DNA from 2 places in the Citrobacter sp. CRE-46 genome. Region 2 is predicted to be linked to the other one. Evidence: predicted binding sites of a transcription regulator. Region 2 holds the regulator's gene; the other holds the start of a gene.
The links. Region 2 encodes sigma-54, which starts transcription at its own class of promoters, with help from an activator protein. Its sites were predicted from a motif close to GTTGGCACANNTTTCGCTNT; they were not measured.
Positions count from the first base shown of each region.

Region 1 (10,346 bases), 710 kb from region 2:
GCAGGCTTCTTCCCTGGCTGGATGCTGACGCAAATCGGCTACGTCCCCAACGTGGTGCAATCTGCGAGCACGGTCGAAGGTTTGCGGCAGCTTATCTTTATTTATCCGTGTGCCCTGGCAGTTATCACCATCGTGGCAATGGGCTGTTTCTACAATCTCAACGAAAAGATGTATGTCCGCATCGTTGAAGAGATAGAAGCACGTAAACAACCCGTTTGATAATAATGAATAGCGCTCTACGGGGCGCTATTGAGGAGCGATTATGTCTTTTCATGATCCGCTAACGCTAAAACTGAGCCTGCGTGAAAAATTCGCCTACGGAGTGGGTGACTTCGGCTCAAATTTGATGCTGTGTATCGGCACGCTGTATCTGCTTAAATTTTATACCGATGAACTAGGGATGCCTGCATATTACGGTGGGATTATCTTTCTGGTGGCGAAGTTCTTCACCGCCTTTACCGATATGCTGACCGGTGTATTGCTGGACTCCAGGCGAAATATTGGCACAAAAGGAAAATTCAGACCCTTTATTTTATATGCGTCATTCCCTGTCGCAATCGTTGCCAGCGCGCAGTTTTTAGCAACAGATTTTACGCTCACGGTGAAAACCGGGCTGGCGACGGTGCTGTTTATGCTGTTTGGTCTGTTCTATAGCCTGATGAACTGCTCCTACGGCGCGATGGTGCCTGCTATCACGAAAAACCCACATGAACGCGCTCAGCTCGCCGCCTGGCGTCAGGGCGGTGCAACCATGGGCCTGCTATTGTGTACCGTTGGCTTTATGCCGATTCAGGCGCTGTTTGTCAGTTCCCCCTCATTGGGTTATCTGATTGCCGCATTGCTCTTTTCAGTCTGCGGGCTGTTCAGCATGTGGTGGTGCTTTAGCGGTGTGAAAGAACGTTATATCGAAATCGTGCCAGATCACCATAAGCCCAGCATTCTCAAATCATTCTGTGCCATTTTCCGTAATCCCCCGCTGCTGGTGCTGTGTGTCGCCAACCTGTGTACACTGGCCGCATTCAACATCAAACTGGCAATCCAGGTGTATTACACCCAGTACGTGCTCAATGATATTCATCTGCTGTCGTGGATGGGTTTTTTCAGCATGGGATGCATTCTGGTCGGCGTACTGTTGGTTCCCGCGACTGTGAAACGCTTCGGTAAAAAGCAGGTTTATCTCGGCGGTTTGGCATTATGGGCTGTCGGTGATGTTCTGAACTTTTTCTGGGGCAGTACGTCATTTTTGTTCGTAACATTCTCCTGTATGGCCTTCTTCGGGACAGCATTCGTCAACAGCCTGAACTGGGCGTTGGTTCCGGATACGGTCGATTATGGCGAATGGAAAACGGGGATCCGCGCGGAAGGTTCGGTGTATACGGGTTATACCTTTTCTCGCAAAATTTCCGCTGCGCTCGCGGGCTTCCTGCCAGGCATCATGCTGACGCAAATCGGTTATATTCCCAACATAACCCAGAGCGATGCCACCCTGCTTGGCCTGCGTCAGCTTATTTTTCTGTGGCCTTGCGGGCTGGCTATTATCGCTGCATTCACGATGGGTTTATTTTATAAACTCAATGAAACGCGTTTTGCTTTTATTATTGAGGAAATCAGCCAACGGAAGAAAAACAACGCTCAAGCGGATCCGGTTACCACTAAAAATAATACCTCTGCTGTAAACGTATAAAAATAATTGCCGCTTATTCCATCTTAATGGATGGCGGCCTCCCTACGCTTAAAAAATGGATTTATTATGAAAAAGTTAACAACAATAATTCTCTTATCCTCTGTTATGTCTACTTCTGTTTTTGCAGGCGCCTATGTCGAGAACCGCGAGGCATATAATCTGGCATCCGATCAGATAGAAGTGATGATGCGCGTTGGCTATAACTCCGATATGGGCGCAGGTATCATGCTCACCAACACCTACACCATGCAACGCAAGGATGAGTTAAAACACGGCTATAACGAAATAGAAGGTTGGTATCCTTTATTTAAACCGACGGATAAATTAACTATCCAGCCCGGCGGGTTGATCAACGATAAGAGTACGGGTTCCGGTGGCGCTGCCTACCTGGATGTTAACTATAAATTTACCCCGTGGTTTAATCTTACCGTGCGTAATCGTTATAACCATAATAACTACAGTTCAACCGACCTAAACGGTGATCAGGATAATAACGATACCTATGAAATAGGTAACTACTGGAATTTTACTATCACCGATAAGTTTTCCTATACCTTTGAGCCGCACTATTTTATACGAGTCAATGACTTCAACAGCAGTAACGGAAAAGATCATCACTGGGAAATTACAAATACCTTTAAGTATCGTATCAATGAACACTGGCTACCCTATCTGGAGTTACGCTGGTTAGATCGCAATGTGGAACCTTATCATCGCGAGCAAAATCAGATTCGTATTGGGGCAAAGTATTTCTTCTGATGCTCCCGAGATAAAAAAAAGCCGCTGATAACCAGCGGCTTTTTTATGCTTACCTGAGAAAGAGCGTTAATTACTCTTCTTTCGCGCCACGCATTGCACGGCGACGATCGTTTTCAGTCAGGTGACGCTTACGGATACGGATAGAGGTTGGAGTCACTTCTACCAGTTCGTCGTCATCGATGAATTCCAGAGCCTGCTCCAGAGTCATCTTAACCGGCGGAACCAGAACCGTTGCTTCGTCAGTACCGGACGCACGCATGTTGGTCAGTTTCTTACCGGTCAGGCAGTTTACGGTCAGGTCGTTAGAGCGGCTGTGAATACCGATGATCTGGCCTTCGTAAACTTCAGCACCGTGACCCAGGAACAGCTTACCGCGGTCCTGCAGGCTGAACAGTGCGAACGCAACTGCTTTACCCTGGCCGTTGGAGATCAGTACGCCGTTCTGACGCTGACCCACATCACCCGCACGAACGTCGTCGTAGTGGCTGAAGGTGGAATACAGCAGACCGGTACCGGAGGTCATGGTCATGAATTCTGAACGGAAGCCGATCAGACCACGGCTTGGGATCACGTAGTCAAGACGTACGCGGCCTTTGCCATCTGGATTCATGTTTTTCAGATCGCCTTTACGCTCACCCAGAGCCTGCATCACAGAACCCTGATGCTGCTCTTCAACGTCCAGCGTTACGTTTTCGAACGGCTCTTGTTTACGGCCATCGATTTCGCGGAAGATAACTTTCGGACGGGAAACCGCCATTTCGAAACCTTCACGACGCATGTTTTCGATCAGAACAGACAGGTGCAGCTCACCACGACCGGAAACACGGAACGCATCCGCATCTTCGGTTTCTTCAACGCGCAGCGCAACGTTGTGCACCAGCTCTTTGTTCAGGCGGTCAAGGATCTGACGAGAGGTAACATATTTACCTTCTTTACCACAGAACGGAGAGGTGTTTACGCAGAAGAACATGGTTACGGTCGGTTCATCAACGGACAGAGCCGGCAGCGCTTCGACATTCTGCGGGTCGCAGATGGTGTCGGAGATGTTCAGTTCGCCCAGACCGGTGATCGCGATGATATCGCCTGCTTCGGCAATATCACTCTCGATACGTTCCAGACCCAGGTGGGTCAGAACTTTACCGACTTTACCGTTGCGGGTTTTGCCTTCGCTATCAATGATAGTGATCTGCTGGTTCGGTTTAACTTTACCGCGTTTGATGCGGCCGATACCGATAACGCCAACGTAGTTGTTGTAGTCCAGCTGAGAGATTTGCATCTGCAGCGGGCCGTCAAGGTCTACGTTCGGAGCCGGTACGCGATCAACGATGGTCTGATACAGCGGAGTCATGTCTTCCGCCATATCTTCGTGATCCAGACCTGCGATACCGTTCAGCGCGGAAGCGTAAACGATCGGGAAGTCCAGCTGTTCGTCGGTAGCGTCGAGGTTAACGAACAGGTCGAATACCTGATCAACAACCCAGTCAGGGCGCGCGCCAGGACGGTCAACTTTGTTGATAACAACAATTGGCTTCAGGCCATGGGCAAAGGCTTTTTTGGTCACGAAGCGCGTCTGCGGCATCGGACCATCCATTGCATCCACCACCAGCAGCACGGAGTCGACCATGGACATTACACGTTCAACTTCACCACCGAAGTCGGCGTGCCCCGGGGTGTCAACGATGTTGATACGGTAGTCATTCCATTTGATAGCGGTGTTTTTAGCGAGGATGGTAATCCCACGCTCTTTCTCCAAATCGTTGGAGTCCATCACGCGCTCTTGGGTTTCAGCACGTGCATCGAACGTACCGGATTGTTGGAGCAGCTTGTCTACCAGGGTCGTTTTACCATGGTCTACGTGCGCGATGATGGCGATGTTACGCAAATTTTCGATCACAACTTTGCCTCAGGCATTTTAGAAATAGCGCGTTATTGTACACGGATTAATCGCAGTACAAAACAGGATCACAAACATCCTCCGCAAACAAGTATTGCAGAGTTTCTTTGTGATCACATTCACGGAGCGTTAAAAGGGGTAATCTGAGGTGTGTTGCACCAATATGGTGCTTAATGTTCACATTAAAGCACTATAATGGTGCAATACATCCTTCATGGTGCAGCCCCTTTGCACGATAGTGCGCATGATAACGCCTTTTAGGGGCAATTTAAAAGTTGGCACAGATTTCGCTTTATCTTTTTTACGGCGACACGGCCAATTTTTTGCAGAATTGAAGACTTCGTTACCACGACGACCATGACCAATCCGGGAGAGTAAGTATGTCCGCTGAACACGTTTTGACGATGCTGAACGAACACGAAGTGAAGTTTGTTGATTTGCGCTTCACTGATACTAAAGGTAAAGAACAGCACGTCACTATTCCTGCTCATCAGGTAAATGCCGAATTCTTTGAAGAAGGCAAAATGTTTGACGGCTCCTCAATCGGTGGCTGGAAAGGCATTAACGAATCAGACATGGTTCTGATGCCAGATGCGTCTACTGCACTCATTGACCCGTTCTATGAAGAGTCCACCCTGATCATCCGTTGTGATATCCTGGAACCCGGTACGCTGCAGGGCTACGACCGCGACCCGCGCTCCATCGCTAAACGCGCTGAAGAGTACCTGCGTTCTACCGGCATCGCAGACACCGTTCTGTTCGGGCCAGAGCCAGAGTTCTTCCTGTTTGACGACATCCGTTTCGGCGCGTCCATTTCCGGTTCCCACGTGGCTATCGATGATATCGAAGGCGCATGGAACTCCTCCACCAAATACGAAGGTGGTAACAAAGGTCACCGTCCGGGCGTGAAAGGCGGTTACTTCCCGGTTCCTCCGGTAGATTCTTCTCAGGACATCCGTTCTACCATGTGTCTGATCATGGAAGAAATGGGCCTGGTCGTTGAAGCGCATCACCACGAAGTAGCGACTGCTGGTCAGAACGAAATCGCGACCCGCTTCAACACCATGACCAAAAAAGCGGACGAAATTCAGATCTACAAATATGTGGTTCACAACGTCGCTCACCGTTTCGGTAAAACCGCGACCTTTATGCCAAAACCAATGTTTGGCGATAACGGTTCCGGCATGCACTGCCACATGTCCCTGTCCAAGAACGGCGTAAACCTGTTCTCCGGTGACAAATATGCGGGTCTGTCTGAGCAGGCGCTGTACTACATCGGCGGCGTTATCAAACACGCTAAAGCGATCAACGCCCTTGCGAACCCGACTACCAACTCCTACAAGCGTCTGGTCCCGGGTTACGAAGCGCCGGTAATGCTGGCTTACTCTGCCCGTAACCGTTCTGCTTCTATCCGTATTCCGGTAGTGGCTTCTCCGAAAGCGCGTCGTATCGAAGTGCGCTTCCCGGACCCGGCTGCTAACCCGTACCTGTGCTTCGCCGCGCTGCTGATGGCGGGTCTTGACGGTATTAAGAACAAGATCCACCCGGGTGAAGCGATGGACAAAAACCTGTACGACCTGCCGCCTGAAGAAGCGAAGGAGATCCCACAGGTTGCAGGTTCTCTGGAAGAAGCACTGAAAGAACTGGATCTGGACCGCGAGTTCCTGACTGCAGGCGGCGTGTTCACCAATGAAGCGATCGATGCGTACATTGCGCTGCGTCGTGAAGAAGATGACCGTGTGCGCATGACGCCGCACCCGGTAGAGTTTGAGCTGTACTACAGCGTTTAATCGTTTGAGTTGCCGTGGAAACTTTAGCCTGTTTCTGACAGGTTTGAGGTTGATGGCAAACATTACGATGCCCGATGGCGCAACCTTATCGGACCTACCGGGCAACCACCTTGTAGGCCGGATAAGGCGAAGCCGCCATCCGGCATCACGGTTTGTCAGCAATCTGTAGCCCATCCCAGGATGGGCTTTTTTCTCCACTCACAACCTGCTTTCTCGCGCTTTTTATCCATAAAAAGCTATAATGCACTAAAATGGTGCAACACTTTTCAGGAGACTGCTGAATGGCAACCGGCACGCTGCCCGATGCTGGGCAGATCCTCAATTCTTTAATCAATAGCATCTTACTCGTCGACGATGAGCTGTCGATACATTACGCCAACCCGGCGGCGCAACAACTGCTCGCCCAAAGCTCCCGCAAACTGTTTGGTACACCGCTGCCCGATCTGTTGAGTTATTTTTCGTTAAACATCGGACTGATGCGTGAGAGCCTGGAAGCTGGTCAGGGCTTTACGGATAACGAAGTGACGCTGGTGATAGACAGCCACTCGCATATCCTCTCTGTCACCGCCCAGAGGCTGCCTGATGGGCTTATCCTGCTGGAGATGGCGCCAATGGATAACCAGCGCCGTCTGAGTCAGGAACAGCTCCAGCATGCCCAGCAAATTGCCGCCCGCGATCTGGTACGCGGTCTGGCGCATGAAATTAAAAACCCGTTGGGCGGTTTACGCGGCGCGGCGCAGCTTCTCAGTAAAGCGCTCCCGGACCCGGCGCTGACCGAATATACCAAAGTTATTATTGAGCAGGCCGACCGCCTGCGTAATCTGGTCGACCGTCTGTTAGGACCGCAACAACCGGGCATGCATATCACGGAAAGTATTCACAAAGTGGCGGAGCGTGTGGTGGCGCTGGTTTCGATGGAAGTGCCAGAAAACGTTACGCTAATTCGTGATTACGATCCGAGCCTGCCTGAGTTATTGCACGACCCGGACCAGATAGAACAGGTCCTGCTGAATATCGTGCGCAATGCCCTGCAAGCGTTAGGGCCGGAAGGCGGCGAGATCGTCCTGCGTACCCGCACTGCGTTTCAGCTCACGCTGCACGGCGTGCGTTACCGTCTGGCGGCGCGGATCGATGTTGAGGATAACGGCCCGGGTATTCCCCCTCATTTGCAGGACACGCTGTTCTACCCAATGGTCAGCGGTCGCGAGGGCGGTACCGGCCTTGGATTATCCATCGCCCGTAATTTAATTGATCAGCATTCCGGCAAAATTGAATTTACCAGTTGGCCGGGTCATACCGAGTTCTCGGTTTACCTGCCTATCAGGAAATAAAGGTGACGTTTATGCAACGAGGAATAGTCTGGGTCGTTGATGACGATAGTTCCATCCGTTGGGTGCTAGAACGTGCGCTCGCAGGAGCTGGTCTGAGCTGTACCGCATTTGAAAGCGGTAAAGAGGTACTGGATGCACTGGCCAGCAAAACACCGGACGTGCTGTTGTCAGACATTCGCATGCCGGGTATGGATGGTCTGACCCTGTTAAAACAGATCAAACAGCGTCATCCGATGCTTCCGGTCATCATAATGACGGCGCATTCCGATCTGGATGCCGCCGTCAGCGCCTACCAGCAAGGGGCGTTTGATTATCTGCCCAAACCTTTTGATATTGACGAAGCTGTGGCGCTGGTCGAACGCGCCATCAGTCATTATCAGGAACAGCAGCAGCCGCGTAATGTACAAATCCACGGTCCAACGACCGACATCATTGGCGAAGCGCCGGCGATGCAGGATGTTTTTCGCATTATTGGCCGGCTTTCGCGTTCTTCAATCAGCGTATTGATTAATGGTGAGTCCGGGACTGGTAAAGAGCTGGTCGCTCATGCCCTACACCGCCACAGCCCACGCGTCAAAGCGCCGTTTATCGCGCTGAACATGGCGGCTATCCCGAAAGATTTGATCGAGTCTGAACTGTTCGGTCATGAGAAAGGGGCGTTTACCGGGGCAAATACCATTCGTCAGGGGCGTTTTGAGCAGGCTGACGGTGGTACGCTGTTCCTCGACGAAATCGGCGATATGCCGCTGGACGTGCAAACGCGTTTATTGCGCGTATTAGCCGATGGACAGTTTTACCGTGTGGGCGGTTATGCGCCGGTGAAAGTGGATGTACGCATCATCGCCGCCACGCATCAGAATCTGGAACTGCGCGTACAGGAAGGCAAATTCCGTGAGGATTTATTCCACCGCCTGAACGTCATACGCGTTCATTTGCCCCCGCTGCGTGAACGTCGGGAAGACATCCCTCGCCTGGCACGTCATTTCCTGCAGGAAGCGGCCCGCGAGCTGGGGGTGGAAGCCAAGCAATTACATCCCGAAACCGAGGCAGCGCTTACGCGTCTGGCCTGGCCGGGCAATGTACGCCAGCTTGAAAACACCTGCCGCTGGTTAACCGTCATGGCTGCCGGACAGGAAGTATTGATTCAGGACTTGCCGACCGAGCTTTTTGAAACCAGCGTGCCAGACGCGCCGTCCACTATGCAGCCGGACAGTTGGGCAACGCTGTTAGCGCAGTGGGCAGACCGGGCATTACGTTCCGGTCATCAAAACTTGCTTTCTGAAGCTCAACCAGAGATGGAACGCACGCTGTTGACCACTGCGCTGCGTCATACCCAGGGGCATAAACAGGAAGCAGCGCGTTTGCTCGGCTGGGGCCGTAATACCTTGACGCGTAAGTTAAAAGAACTCGGAATGGAGTGACGATCGGTCGCTGTGTAAAGATTGATAATTGAGCGCAAATAGCTGCTATTTTGCGCTTTACTGTTCCGATGAGTTAAGTATGATCGTGCCCGGCTAACGGGGAGAAGTCATCATGCTGGAATCAATGATTAATCTGCTGTCGAGCGGTGCGGTCGAAAGCCATACGCCACAAACTGCGGTTGCCGCAGTGCTGTGCGCGGCGCTGGTTGGACTGTTCAGCTAGTGGGTTTGTCGGGTGGCGCTGCGCTTACCCGACCTACGTATTGATATTTCGTAGGCCCGGTAAGCGCAGCGCCACCGGGCAACCCGGCTAAATGACGCGTGAGAACTGCTGCATCCGCGCTTTCTGGCGCAGATAGGCATCAAAGCACATGCAAATATTCCGAATCAGCAGGCGGCCCTTAGGCGTAACCTGAATCCCCTTCTCATTCACATCCACCAGCCCATCCTTCGCCAGCGGCGCCAGCAGTTTCAGGTCTTCGGCAAAATAGTCAGCAAAATTCAGATCCCATTGCTGTTCCACGGCGGCATAGTCGAGGCGGAAGTTGCAGATCAGCAGCTTAATCACATCCCGACGAATACAGTCATCGCGGGTCAGCGCAATTCCACGCCATAACGCGTTCCCCTGCTCGTCTACCTGCTGATAATAGCGCTTCAGCTCTTTTTGGTTCTGCGCGTAGTTGTCGCCAATCATACTGATGGCCGATACGCCCATCCCCAAAAGATCGGTATCCCCTTGGGTGGTATACCCCTGGAAATTACGATGCAGCACACCTTTGCGTTGAGCAATCGCCAGTTCGTCATCCGGGCGAGCAAAGTGATCCATGCCAATGAACTGATAACCGGTTTCGGTCAGTGACGAGATGGTCTCCTGCAGGATATCCAGCTTCTGTTGCGCGCTGGGCAGATCGGCATCTTTGATTTTGCGCTGAGCAGCAAACAGCGTTGGCAAATGCGCGTAGTTAAAAACGCTCAATCGGTCTGGATTCAGCTCAGCCACACGTTTCAGGGTAAAGGCAAAGCTCTCCGGCGTCTGTTTTGGCAGGCCATAAATCAGATCGATGTTCGTCGAGGTAAAGCCAATCTCCCGCGCATGATTCAGCAGCGCAAAGATAAATTCTTCATCCTGCTCACGGTTAACCAGACGCTGAACTTCTTTATTGAAATCCTGTACGCCCATGCTCAGGCGATTAAAACCTTCAGCACGTAAGTGATCGAGTACATCCAGCTCAATTTCACGTGGATCAACTTCGATCGAGATTTCCGCGTCCGCATTAAAGTTGAAGTTGCCACGCAGCAACGACATCAAACGGCTGATTTGCGCTTTATTCAGGTACGTTGGCGTGCCGCCGCCCCAGTGCAGTTGGCTGACATGGCGTCCGGCAAACAGCGGTGCGCGATGAATGATCTCTTGTTCTAACACATCGAGGTATTGATCGGCTTTATGCTGCTGACGCGTCACAACCT
Region 1 covers NZ_CM184341.1:5,078,994-5,089,339, forward strand. The annotation lists partial or broken gene AC534G_RS24615 (glycoside-pentoside-hexuronide (GPH):cation symporter) at 1-219, shown strand, start outside; gene AC534G_RS24620 (MFS transporter) at 263-1,684, shown strand; gene ompL (porin OmpL) at 1,751-2,443, shown strand; gene typA (ribosome-dependent GTPase TypA) at 2,514-4,337, opposite strand; gene glnA (glutamate--ammonia ligase) at 4,718-6,127, shown strand; gene glnL (nitrogen regulation protein NR(II)) at 6,409-7,458, shown strand; gene glnG (nitrogen regulation protein NR(I)) at 7,470-8,879, shown strand; gene AC534G_RS24650 (YshB family small membrane protein) at 8,992-9,102, shown strand; gene hemN (oxygen-independent coproporphyrinogen III oxidase) at 9,190-10,346, opposite strand, start outside.
Region 1: a site for sigma-54 is predicted at 4,612-4,631, ahead of glnA (glutamate--ammonia ligase). Genes of this name have one in related genera too.

Region 2 (10,346 bases):
GGTGAGTATGGATGAGATCTCACCGTGGATGGGGCTGGCGGTGATTGCCGCCGAGGACCAGAAGTTCCCTGACCATTGGGGATTCGATGTCTCTGCCATCGAGAAAGCGCTGGCGCATAATGAACGTAATGAAAACCGTATTCGCGGGGCGTCAACGTTATCGCAACAGACGGCAAAAAACCTCTTTCTGTGGGATGGACGTAGCTGGGTGCGTAAGGGCCTTGAAGCCGGGCTCACGCTGGGGATGGAAACGGTCTGGAGCAAGAAACGTATTCTGACCGTCTATCTGAACGTTGCGGAGTTTGGCGACGGCATTTTTGGCGTGGAGGCGGCGGCGCAGCGGTATTTTCATAAACCTGCCAGTCGCTTAAGTATGTCTGAAGCGGCCTTGCTGGCGGCGGTCCTACCTAATCCTTTACGTTTTAAAGCGAATGCGCCTTCGGGTTATGTGCGTAGCCGTCAGGCGTGGATTATGCGCCAAATGCGCCAGTTAGGCGGTGAGTCGTTTATGCGGGAAAATAAGCTGTATTAGCTGAGTTATTGCCGGATGCGGCGTAAACGCCTTATCCGGCCTACTGGCTATGTTCTGTGTACTCGATTAATCTTCGTCAAACCCTGAATTAAACAGGGCAACTACCGCGGCCAGAGCTTCAACTTCCTGCGGGCCTGTGGCTTCAACTTCTATCTGCCGCCCCTTCGCAGAATCCAGCATCAGCAGCGCGATAACGCTGTTTGCCTCGGCTTCCGTTCCTTCATCATTACGCAGCAAAACTTCTGCTTCGAAACCCTGCATCAATTCAAAAAGTTTCATTGCTGGCCGGGCATGCATGCCCAGCTTATTAGTGATTTCAACGGTTTGCTTCACGGTCATGATTTACGTTTTTCCAGCGTACGATGGCGTGACTGCACGTTTTTACCGCGTGAGCGGAAGTAGTCTGCCAACTGCTCTGCAATATACACCGAACGGTGTTTCCCGCCGGTACAGCCGATGGCTACAGTGAGGTAGCTGCGGTTGTTGGTCTCCAGCATGGGTAACCATAGCTCAAGATAGCTGCGGGTCTGGTAGATAAAATTGTGTACTTCTGTGTGCCTGTCGAGGAAGGCGGCGACAGGGCGGTCAAGACCGGTCATCGGACGCAGCTTCGGATCCCAGTGTGGGTTGGGCAGGAAGCGCACGTCAAAGACGTAGTCCGCGTCAATCGGGATACCGTGTTTGAAACCAAAGGATTCGAATACCATCGTCAGTTCACGTTCACGTTTGCCCAGCAGTCGGGTACGCAGCATTTCCGCCAGTTCGTGTACGGACATTTCGGAGGTATCAACAATCAGGTCTGCGCGGGAACGCAGCGGCTCCAACAAATCGCTTTCTTTATCGATAGCGCTTTCCAGCGACAAGTTTTTGCTGGAGAGGGGGTGTAAACGACGCGTGTCGCTGTAGCGGCGAATCAGCGTGTTACGGTCAGCATCAAGGAACAGCAACTGCGGTGAGAAGCCTTCAGGCAGATTGTTCATTGCCTGCTCGAAAATCTCCGGGGATTCCGGCATGTTACGCACATCAATGCTGACGGCCGCAGAAATCTGGCGATCGGCCAGTGTACGAGCCAGATCGGGCAACAGCACTACGGGAAGGTTATCCACGCAGTAAAAACCCATATCTTCCAGCGCACGCAGGGCAACGGATTTGCCTGACCCTGAACGACCGCTGACGATCATCAGTACCATGTACTGTTTCTCCTCACAACGACAAAAAAGGATGCCATTGGGTTGTTATGCGTCATCCTGTCCACCTTCGGTGTCCGTGATGATTTGATACAACTCCTGGTCACTCTGTGCGGCGCGCAGGCGACGGCAGATGGCTTTATCTGCCAGACGTTTGGCGACCAGCGATAATGTATGCAAATGCGTCTTGGTTTGGTCTGCCGGGACCAGCAGGGCGAAAAGCAGATCGACGGGCTGATTATCAATGGCGTCGAAGGCGATGGGCGTTTCGAGTTGCACAAACACGCCAACCGCGCGCATCGTGTCTTCTTCCAGCTTGCCGTGCGGGATGGCAATACCATTACCGATGCCGGTACTGCCCATTTTTTCACGCGTCAGAATGGCTTCAAATACCACCTGAGAGGGCAAGCTGAGCTGTTTTGCCGCCAGTTCACTGATGATTTCCAGTGCGCGTTTCTTGCTTTGGCAGTGAACGGCCGCGCGCGTACATTCCTGGTTAAGAACATTGCTCAGTTGTAGAGTCGTATCGTTATTTGTCATAATTTCACCTAAGCGCTAACTGTACAAATGGCCCGTTGTGCTGCACAACAGGCCGTCCTGCACCCGCTAACTGCCCGGACAAGTTAGTGCTGTTTCAGTTTATCTTTATGTTTTGTTAACTGCCGAGCCAGTTTATCAATTAAACCGTCAATGGCGGCGTACATATCCTGACCTTCCGCGCTGGCATGAATTTCGCCACCGTTTACATGCAGTGTTGCATCCGAGATATGTGTAACCTTCTCCACTTTCAACACAATATAGACCTGATTAATCCGGTCGAAATATTGTTCAAGCTTGGCGAATTTGGTATTAACAAACTCGCGCAGAGCTTCCGTGATTTCGACGTTGTTTCCAGTGATGTTGAGCTGCATAGTGTCTTCCTTATCGGTTGGGTCACACCAGTTGTTTGCGCTGGTTAGACGGCGGAATGGATAAAGACTCTCGGTACTTCGCAACGGTGCGGCGTGCCACCATGATACCCTGATCCGACAGCATAGAGGTTAACTTGCTGTCACTCAGCGGTTTCGCGGGGTTTTCCGCAGCAATTAATTTCTTCACCAGTGCGCGGATAGCTGTGGATGAGGCTTCGCCCCCGCCTTCAGTGTTAACGTGACTGGAAAAGAAATACTTCAGTTCAAATATGCCGCGCGGACTGTGCAAATACTTTTGCGTGGTCACTCGGGAAATGGTCGATTCGTGCATCTCGACGGCCTGGGCGATATCCGCCAGCACCATCGGTTTCATAAATTCTTCGCCTTGCTCAAAGAAGGCCTGCTGCTGTTCAACGATACAGCGACTGACGCGCAGCAGCGTATCATTGCGGCTTTCCAGACTTTTAATCAGCCACTTCGCATCCTGCAAATTGCTACGAATAAACTGGCTGTCGGCATCGTTGCGCGCGCTATTGCACATCGCGGCGTAGTGCTGGTTAATCTGCAAGCGTGGAATGCTGTCGCCGTTGAGTTCGACCACCCAACGATCGTTATGCTTACGCACCAGCACATCCGGGATGACGTATTCCGGCTCGCCGGTTTGGATCGACTGTCCTGGGCGGGGATCGAGCGACTGGATGAGGTTGACGGCTTCTTTCAGCACGTCTTCTTTCAGTCGGGTTACGCGCATCAGCGAGCGAAAGTCATGGTTGGCTAACAGATCGAGGTGATCGCTGATGATCAGACGCGCTTCTTCCAGCCATGGCGTGGACTTATCAAATTGCGAGAGTTGGATCAGTAAGCAGTCACGCAGATCTTTGGCTGCCACGCCAACGGGATCAAAGCGCTGAACGCGTTTAAGCACGGCTTCGATTTCATCCATACCGACGTCGTCATCGCCCATGCTTTCGAGAATATCGTCCAGGGTCACGGTGAGATAACCGGTTTCGTCAACCGCATCAACAATTGATGTCGCAATGGCGCGATCGGTATCCGAGAACGGGGTCAGCTCCACTTGCCACATCAGGTAATCCTGCAGCGATTGCGTGGTCTCCCCCTGATAAACAGGCAGTTCGTCGTCAATGTAATCTCCGCTGGTGCCTGAAGGCGTACCGGCGGTGTAGATTTCATCCCAACTGGCGTCAAGCGGCAATTCCTCTGGCATCTCTTTTTGTTCGAGTGCATCTGCGGTATCGAGGGATTCGCTGTCCTGTTTTTCCTGGGTATCAATTTCGTCGTGAAGATCGGTTTGCTCGAGCAGTGGGTTACTTTCCAGCGCTTGCTGAAGTTCTTGCTGAAGTTCCAGCGTGGACAACTGCAACAGACGGATCGCCTGTTGTAGCTGAGGCGTCATCGCCAGTTGTTGGCTAAGCCTGAGTTGCAAACCTTGCTTCATGTTCAGAGTTGTTTTCTCCTGCGGTGACGTGAAGTCTTCTACCCTATCAGAGTCTGAAGTCTTCCCCAAGGTATACGCGCTTAACGTGCTCATCCTGCAGTATTTCTGTCGGCGTGCCGTGGGCGATCAGGTGTCCCTGGCTCACGATATAGGCGCGCTCACAAACTGCCAGCGTTTCGCGGACGTTATGGTCGGTAATCAACACCCCAAGCCCGCTGTCGCGCAGGTGTTCGATGATCCGTTTGATATCGATAACGGAAATCGGGTCAACACCGGCAAACGGTTCATCAAGCAGGATAAATTTCGGATTCGCGGCCAGCGCGCGGGCGATTTCCACACGGCGTCGTTCACCACCGGAGAGCGATTGGCCCATGCTGTCACGCAGATGTTCGATATGGAATTCTTCCATCAGCTCATTGGCGCGATCTTCCCGCTGCTCACTGGTGAGATCGTCACGAATTTGCAGTACCGCCATCAGGTTATCAAACACGCTCAGGCGACGGAAAATAGACGCTTCCTGCGGTAGGTAGCCGATGCCGCGACGCGCGCGCGCATGCAGTGGCAGCAGACTGATATCTTCGTCATCAATGATAATGTTGCCCGCATCGCGCGGGACAATGCCGACCACCATGTAAAATGTCGTTGTCTTGCCCGCACCGTTAGGACCAAGCAGACCGACGATCTCCCCGGAGTTGACGGTCAGACTGACATCTTCCACCACACGGCGGCCCTTATAGGCCTTTGCAAGGTTCTTTGCAGTTAATGTTGCCATAACGAATCAGTTACCTTTTTTCTCTGCCGGAGCCTTGTTTTTGTCCTGCAACTGCGACGGAACCAGAACGGTGGTGACGCGTTTGCCTTTATCGCTGAAGGCCTGCATTTTCTGCTCTTTCACCAGATAGGTGATCTTATCACCCGTGATGTTGCTATCGAGCTGTTCCAGGTAAGCCTTACCGGTAAGCACGACGAAGTCTTTCGCCAGTTCATAGTGCATGTGTGAGGCGCGGCCTTTCACTGGCTTACCGTTGTCCTGCATCTGGTAAAAGGTGGCGGGCTCACCGTAACCATCAATCACTTCTTTACCGTCTTCACCGCCCGGGCGGGTCACAACGACTTTATCGGCATTAATTTTGATGGTGCCCTGAGTCACAATCACGTTACCAGTAAACGTCACCACGTTGCCCTGCATATCCAGGGACTGCTGGTCCGACTCGATGTGAATCGGCTGCTCGGTATCGCCGGTGACGGCAAATGCCGGAATGCTGGCGGCCAGAAGTGAACTGGCAAGCACAAGATTAAGGCTGAGTTTGTTTATTTTGGATTTCATATGAGGTTCTAACCTTTTCAATCAGCTCGGCGTTCTTGTTGCGTAAGTTGCCGCGCATCTTCAGTCCGCTGGAGTTAAATGTTGTGCCATATAACGTGACAAGATCATCAGAAGTGACGTCTTGAGTCACCAGGTTAATCTGTGCGTTATCGGTCGTAATTCTGCGTAGTTGAGAGTCAGGCACCAGGGCGTTAACTTCAACATGGCCGTACAGATACAGCATTCGATCGTTGGTCAATTTGGCTTTATCGGCTTTGATTGACCAGGTCGGTACTTTATCTTTATCAAACGTGGTTAATACCGGTTGAGTAAACCACGAAACCGCTTGCTCCGAATAATATTCAACGTGTTGGGCGATCAAGTGATAGCTCAGCGCGCCTTCCGGACTATACACGACGGTATCGGTATGTTCGCTTTTATAGGTTGGCTCGTTGTTATTGACGGCGACCTGAGTGGCCTCGTCTTTGTCTGCCAGGTTAATACCAATCATCACAAGGACAGCCAGCGACAGTAGAATGATAACCCAACGTCTGGTTTTGCTCATATCGATTGCCCTTTGGCCTCGTCCAGTTTGCCCTGCGCCAGGAGTAATAAATCGCAGACTTCACGTACAGCGCCGCGTCCCCCATCGATACGGGTGACGTAGTCGGCGCGTGGAATCAGCAATGGATGGGCATCCGCCACCGCTACGCTTAATCCCACTTTTGCCATCACTGGCCAGTCGATCAGGTCATCGCCAACATAGGCCACATTTTCCGGCGCGATCGCCAGTTTTCCAAGCAGATCGTCAAAGGCGATCAGTTTGTCTGACTGCCCCTGATACAGATGCGTGATCCCCAATGTGGCACAGCGATCTTCTACAAGTTTAGCCTTTCGTCCGGTAATAATAGCAACCTCAATACCGGAAGTGAGCGCACAGCGAATTCCGTAGCCATCGCGGACGTTAAAAGCCTTCAGCTCTTCACCGTTGTTGCCCATATAAATCAGACCATCAGACAATACGCCATCCACATCCAGGATCAGCAAACGGATGTTCTCAGCCCGGGTGATAACGTCAGCGTTGACGGGTCCATAACAGGTCGCAAGCGACGCACCTGCTTTACTCATTTTCTTTATCCTTGAGTTTCTTACACTACACCTGCACGCAGCAGATCATGCATATGTAACACACCGAGTAACTGGTCGCCATCAGCAACCATTACCGAAGTGATATGGCGGGACTGCATTAAGTTCAGGGCATCAACGGCAAGAATGCCCGGACGCACGCGAATGCCTCCAGGGGTCATCACATCGGCAATGCCTAACTGGCGTACATCTACGCCCATATCAAAGACGCGACGTAAATCGCCATCCGTGAAAATACCGTCAATCTTCATTGCATCATCACAAATGACGGTCATGCCGAGATTTTTACGTGTGATCTCAAGTAAGGCGTCACGCAGGCTGGCGCTTTTATTAACATGCGGAATCTCATCACCCGTATGCATAATATCGTTAACACGCAGCAAAAGCTTACGGCCCAGTGCGCCACCCGGATGCGATAACGCAAAATCTTCCGCGGTGAAGCCGCGTGCTTTTAATAACGCCACGGCAAGGGCATCGCCCATCACCAGCGTTGCGGTGGTGCTGCTGGTCGGCGCCAGGCCTAACGGGCAAGCTTCCTTGGGCACTTTAACACACAGATGCACATCTGCCGCACGCGCCATGCTGCTTTCCGGACGGCCGGTCATGCAGATAAGCGGGACATGAAGACGTTTTAATACCGGGATTAACGCCGCTATCTCATTGGATTCGCCGGAGTTAGAGATGGCGATCACCACATCCTGCGGCGAGACCATGCCTAAATCGCCATGCGCGGCTTCGCCCGGATGCACGAAAAATGAGGGGGTGCCGGTGCTGGCAAAAGTGGCCGCCATCTTCCGCCCAATATGTCCGGATTTCCCCATCCCCATCACCACGACTTTGCCCGGGCAACTGAATATTTTTTCACAGGCGAGGGTAAAGTTTTGATTAATGTACTGATCAAGCTCCGCCAGGCCTTCACGTTCAATTGCCAGGACTTCCTTGCCTGCTTGCTGAAAGTCAAAACCCGGTTGCAACTCTAAGTGCGACATAATGCGTTTCCAGTTATCCAACGAGAAGTGGCGATAACCAATACAGCATCGCCAGCCATATGATAAAACCGCCGGTCAGCAGCGCACCCGCGCCGCGACCAATCTGGCGCGGACGTCGCCAGCAGAGTAGTGCAAAAATCACGCTCACCAGCAGCATGACGCTATAGTCACGGGTGAAGGCCATCGGATTGACTTCACCCGGCGTAATTAGCGCCGGTAACCCGAGGACGATAACAATATTAAAAATGTTCGCGCCGATGATGTTGCCAACGGCAATATCGTTTTCGCCTTTACGCAGACCCGCAATGGCCGTTGCCAGCTCTGGCAAACTGGTGCCAATAGCGACTACCGTCAGCCCGATGGTGAGTTCGCTCATGGCGAAATAGTTCGCCAGTACGGTGGCGTTATCCACCACCATCCGTGTTGCCATTGGCATAATAATCAACGCAATGCCCAACCACAAAAATGCGACCGGCAATCCGCCTTCGCGTGGAAGTTCCGCTATCTGCTCTCGGGTCAGCGTGTCATTGCCTTGTCGCTCAGCCAGACGGGCGATTTTAACAATGAATAGCAGCCATAGCACGGCCAGAAGCAGGAGAAAGAAACCGTCACTACGACTCAACTGTCCGTCATACAACACGGATGCGGCTAAAATACTCACCAGCAACATTAGCGGTAATTCACGACGCAGAACATCAGAATGCACGGTAAAAGGATGAATCAGCGCCGACAGACCTAAAATAAGCAGAATGTTGGTAATGTTAGATCCGATAGCGGTACCCACGGCCAGATCGAGTTGCCCATTTATTGATGCCGCCACAGAGACAATGATCTCGGGTAACGACGTCCCTACGCTGACAACGGTCATCCCAATAATAATGGGGGGGATACCGAAATTTCGACATAAAATGGATGCGGCAAATACCAGACGGTCGGCACCGTAGACCACCAGAAGTAAACCAATTATTAACAGCGCCGTCGCTAAAAGCATCTAAAGTCCTTTCTTCAGGTATACTCGCCGGTCCACTTGAAGGATCTTCTGGAAGCCGTAACGAAGTCTTAATTTTGACTTTATGCGGCTAAAAAGTAAAACAAATGCCAGCTTTCGCTAACCAGGACAGGCAATAATCTGTAAATATGTTGGGTTCAGGGCTAAATTGAGCGCCAAACTCTTCGATCAACGAGGCAATAGTAAAGGATGAATCAATGGGTCAGTCTGTGGCGAATCTAGTCGATATGCGCGATGTCAGCTTTTCCCGAGGCGATCGCTGCATCTTTGATAATATTTCCCTGACGGTGCCGCGTGGTAAGGTGACGGCGATCATGGGGCCATCAGGCATCGGCAAAACGACGCTATTGCGTCTGATTGGCGGACAGATACCCCCAGATAAGGGCGAGATCCTGTTCGACGGCGAGAACGTTCCGGCCATGTCCCGTTCGCGCTTATTTACCGTGCGTAAACGCATGAGTATGTTGTTTCAGTCCGGCGCGCTGTTTACCGACATGAACGTGTTTGACAACGTCGCGTATCCGCTACGCGAGCATACGACGTTGCCTGCAGCGTTGCTGAAAAGCACGGTGATGATGAAGCTTGAAGCCGTTGGTCTGCGGGGCGCGGCAAAGTTAATGCCTTCTGAATTATCCGGTGGGATGGCACGGCGTGCTGCGTTAGCACGCGCCATCGCGCTGGAGCCTGACCTCATTATGTTTGACGAACCGTTCGTCGGCCAGGATCCCATTACCATGGGGGTGCTGGTAAAACTGATTTCGGAACTGAACAGTGCGCTGGGCGTCACCTGCGTGGTGGTGTCCCATGATGTGCCTGAGGTGCTGAGTATTGCAGATTACGCCTATATTATGGCGGACAAAAAAATAGTGGCCTACGGTAGTGCTCAGGCTCTGCAAGAAAACGCCGACCCGCGCGTACGTCAGTTCCTTGACGGTATTGCTGATGGGCCGGTTCCGTTCCGTTATCCGGCGGGCGACTACCACATCGATTTACTCAAAACAGGGAGTTAAGCCACCCATGTTGTTAAATGCGCTGGCATCACTCGGACATCGAGGGATTAAAACCCTCAGGACGTTCGGGCGAGCCGGATTAATGTTGTTCAATGCGGTTGTCGGCAAGCCAGAGTTTCGCAAACATGCGCCACTGCTGATACGCCAGCTCTATAATGTCGGTGTCTTATCGATGCTGATCATTATTGTTTCTGGTGTGTTCATCGGTATGGTGCTGGGGTTGCAGGGATACCTGGTTCTGACGACCTACAGTGCGGAAACCAGCCTTGGCATGCTGGTGGCGCTGTCATTGTTACGTGAGCTGGGGCCGGTTGTTGCGGCGCTACTGTTTGCCGGGCGCGCCGGATCGGCCTTAACCGCAGAGATTGGCCTGATGCGGGCGACCGAGCAACTCTCCAGTCTGGAAATGATGGCCGTCGATCCGCTGCGTCGGGTGATCTCTCCGCGTTTTTGGGCCGGTGTCATTTCATTGCCGCTGTTGACGATTATTTTTGTCGCGGTGGGGATCTGGGGCGGTTCGCTGGTTGGAGTAAGCTGGAAAGGTATTGATGCAGGCTTTTTCTGGTCGGCGATGCAAAATGCCGTCGACTGGCGTCTGGATCTGGTCAACTGTCTGATTAAGAGCGTGGTGTTCGCCATAACGGTCACCTGGATTGCATTGTTCAATGGTTATGATGCGATTCCGACCTCAGCCGGCATTAGCCGGGCAACGACACGCACCGTTGTGCACGCCTCTCTCGCCGTTCTGGGGCTGGATTTTGTGCTCACCGCACTGATGTTTGGGAATTGAGTTCATGCAA
Region 2 covers NZ_CM184341.1:544,727-555,072, forward strand. The annotation lists gene mtgA (monofunctional biosynthetic peptidoglycan transglycosylase) at 1-532, shown strand, start outside; gene npr (PTS phosphocarrier protein NPr) at 599-871, opposite strand; gene rapZ (RNase adapter RapZ) at 868-1,722, opposite strand; gene ptsN (PTS IIA-like nitrogen regulatory protein PtsN) at 1,768-2,259, opposite strand; gene hpf (ribosome hibernation promoting factor) at 2,343-2,630, opposite strand; gene rpoN (RNA polymerase factor sigma-54) at 2,653-4,086, opposite strand; gene lptB (LPS export ABC transporter ATP-binding protein) at 4,133-4,858, opposite strand; gene lptA (lipopolysaccharide ABC transporter substrate-binding protein LptA) at 4,865-5,413, opposite strand; gene lptC (LPS export ABC transporter periplasmic protein LptC) at 5,382-5,957, opposite strand; gene kdsC (3-deoxy-manno-octulosonate-8-phosphatase KdsC) at 5,954-6,520, opposite strand; gene kdsD (arabinose-5-phosphate isomerase KdsD) at 6,541-7,527, opposite strand; gene AC534G_RS02720 (calcium/sodium antiporter) at 7,541-8,518, opposite strand; gene mlaF (phospholipid ABC transporter ATP-binding protein MlaF) at 8,734-9,546, shown strand; gene mlaE (lipid asymmetry maintenance ABC transporter permease subunit MlaE) at 9,554-10,336, shown strand; gene mlaD (outer membrane lipid asymmetry maintenance protein MlaD) at 10,341-10,346, shown strand, end outside.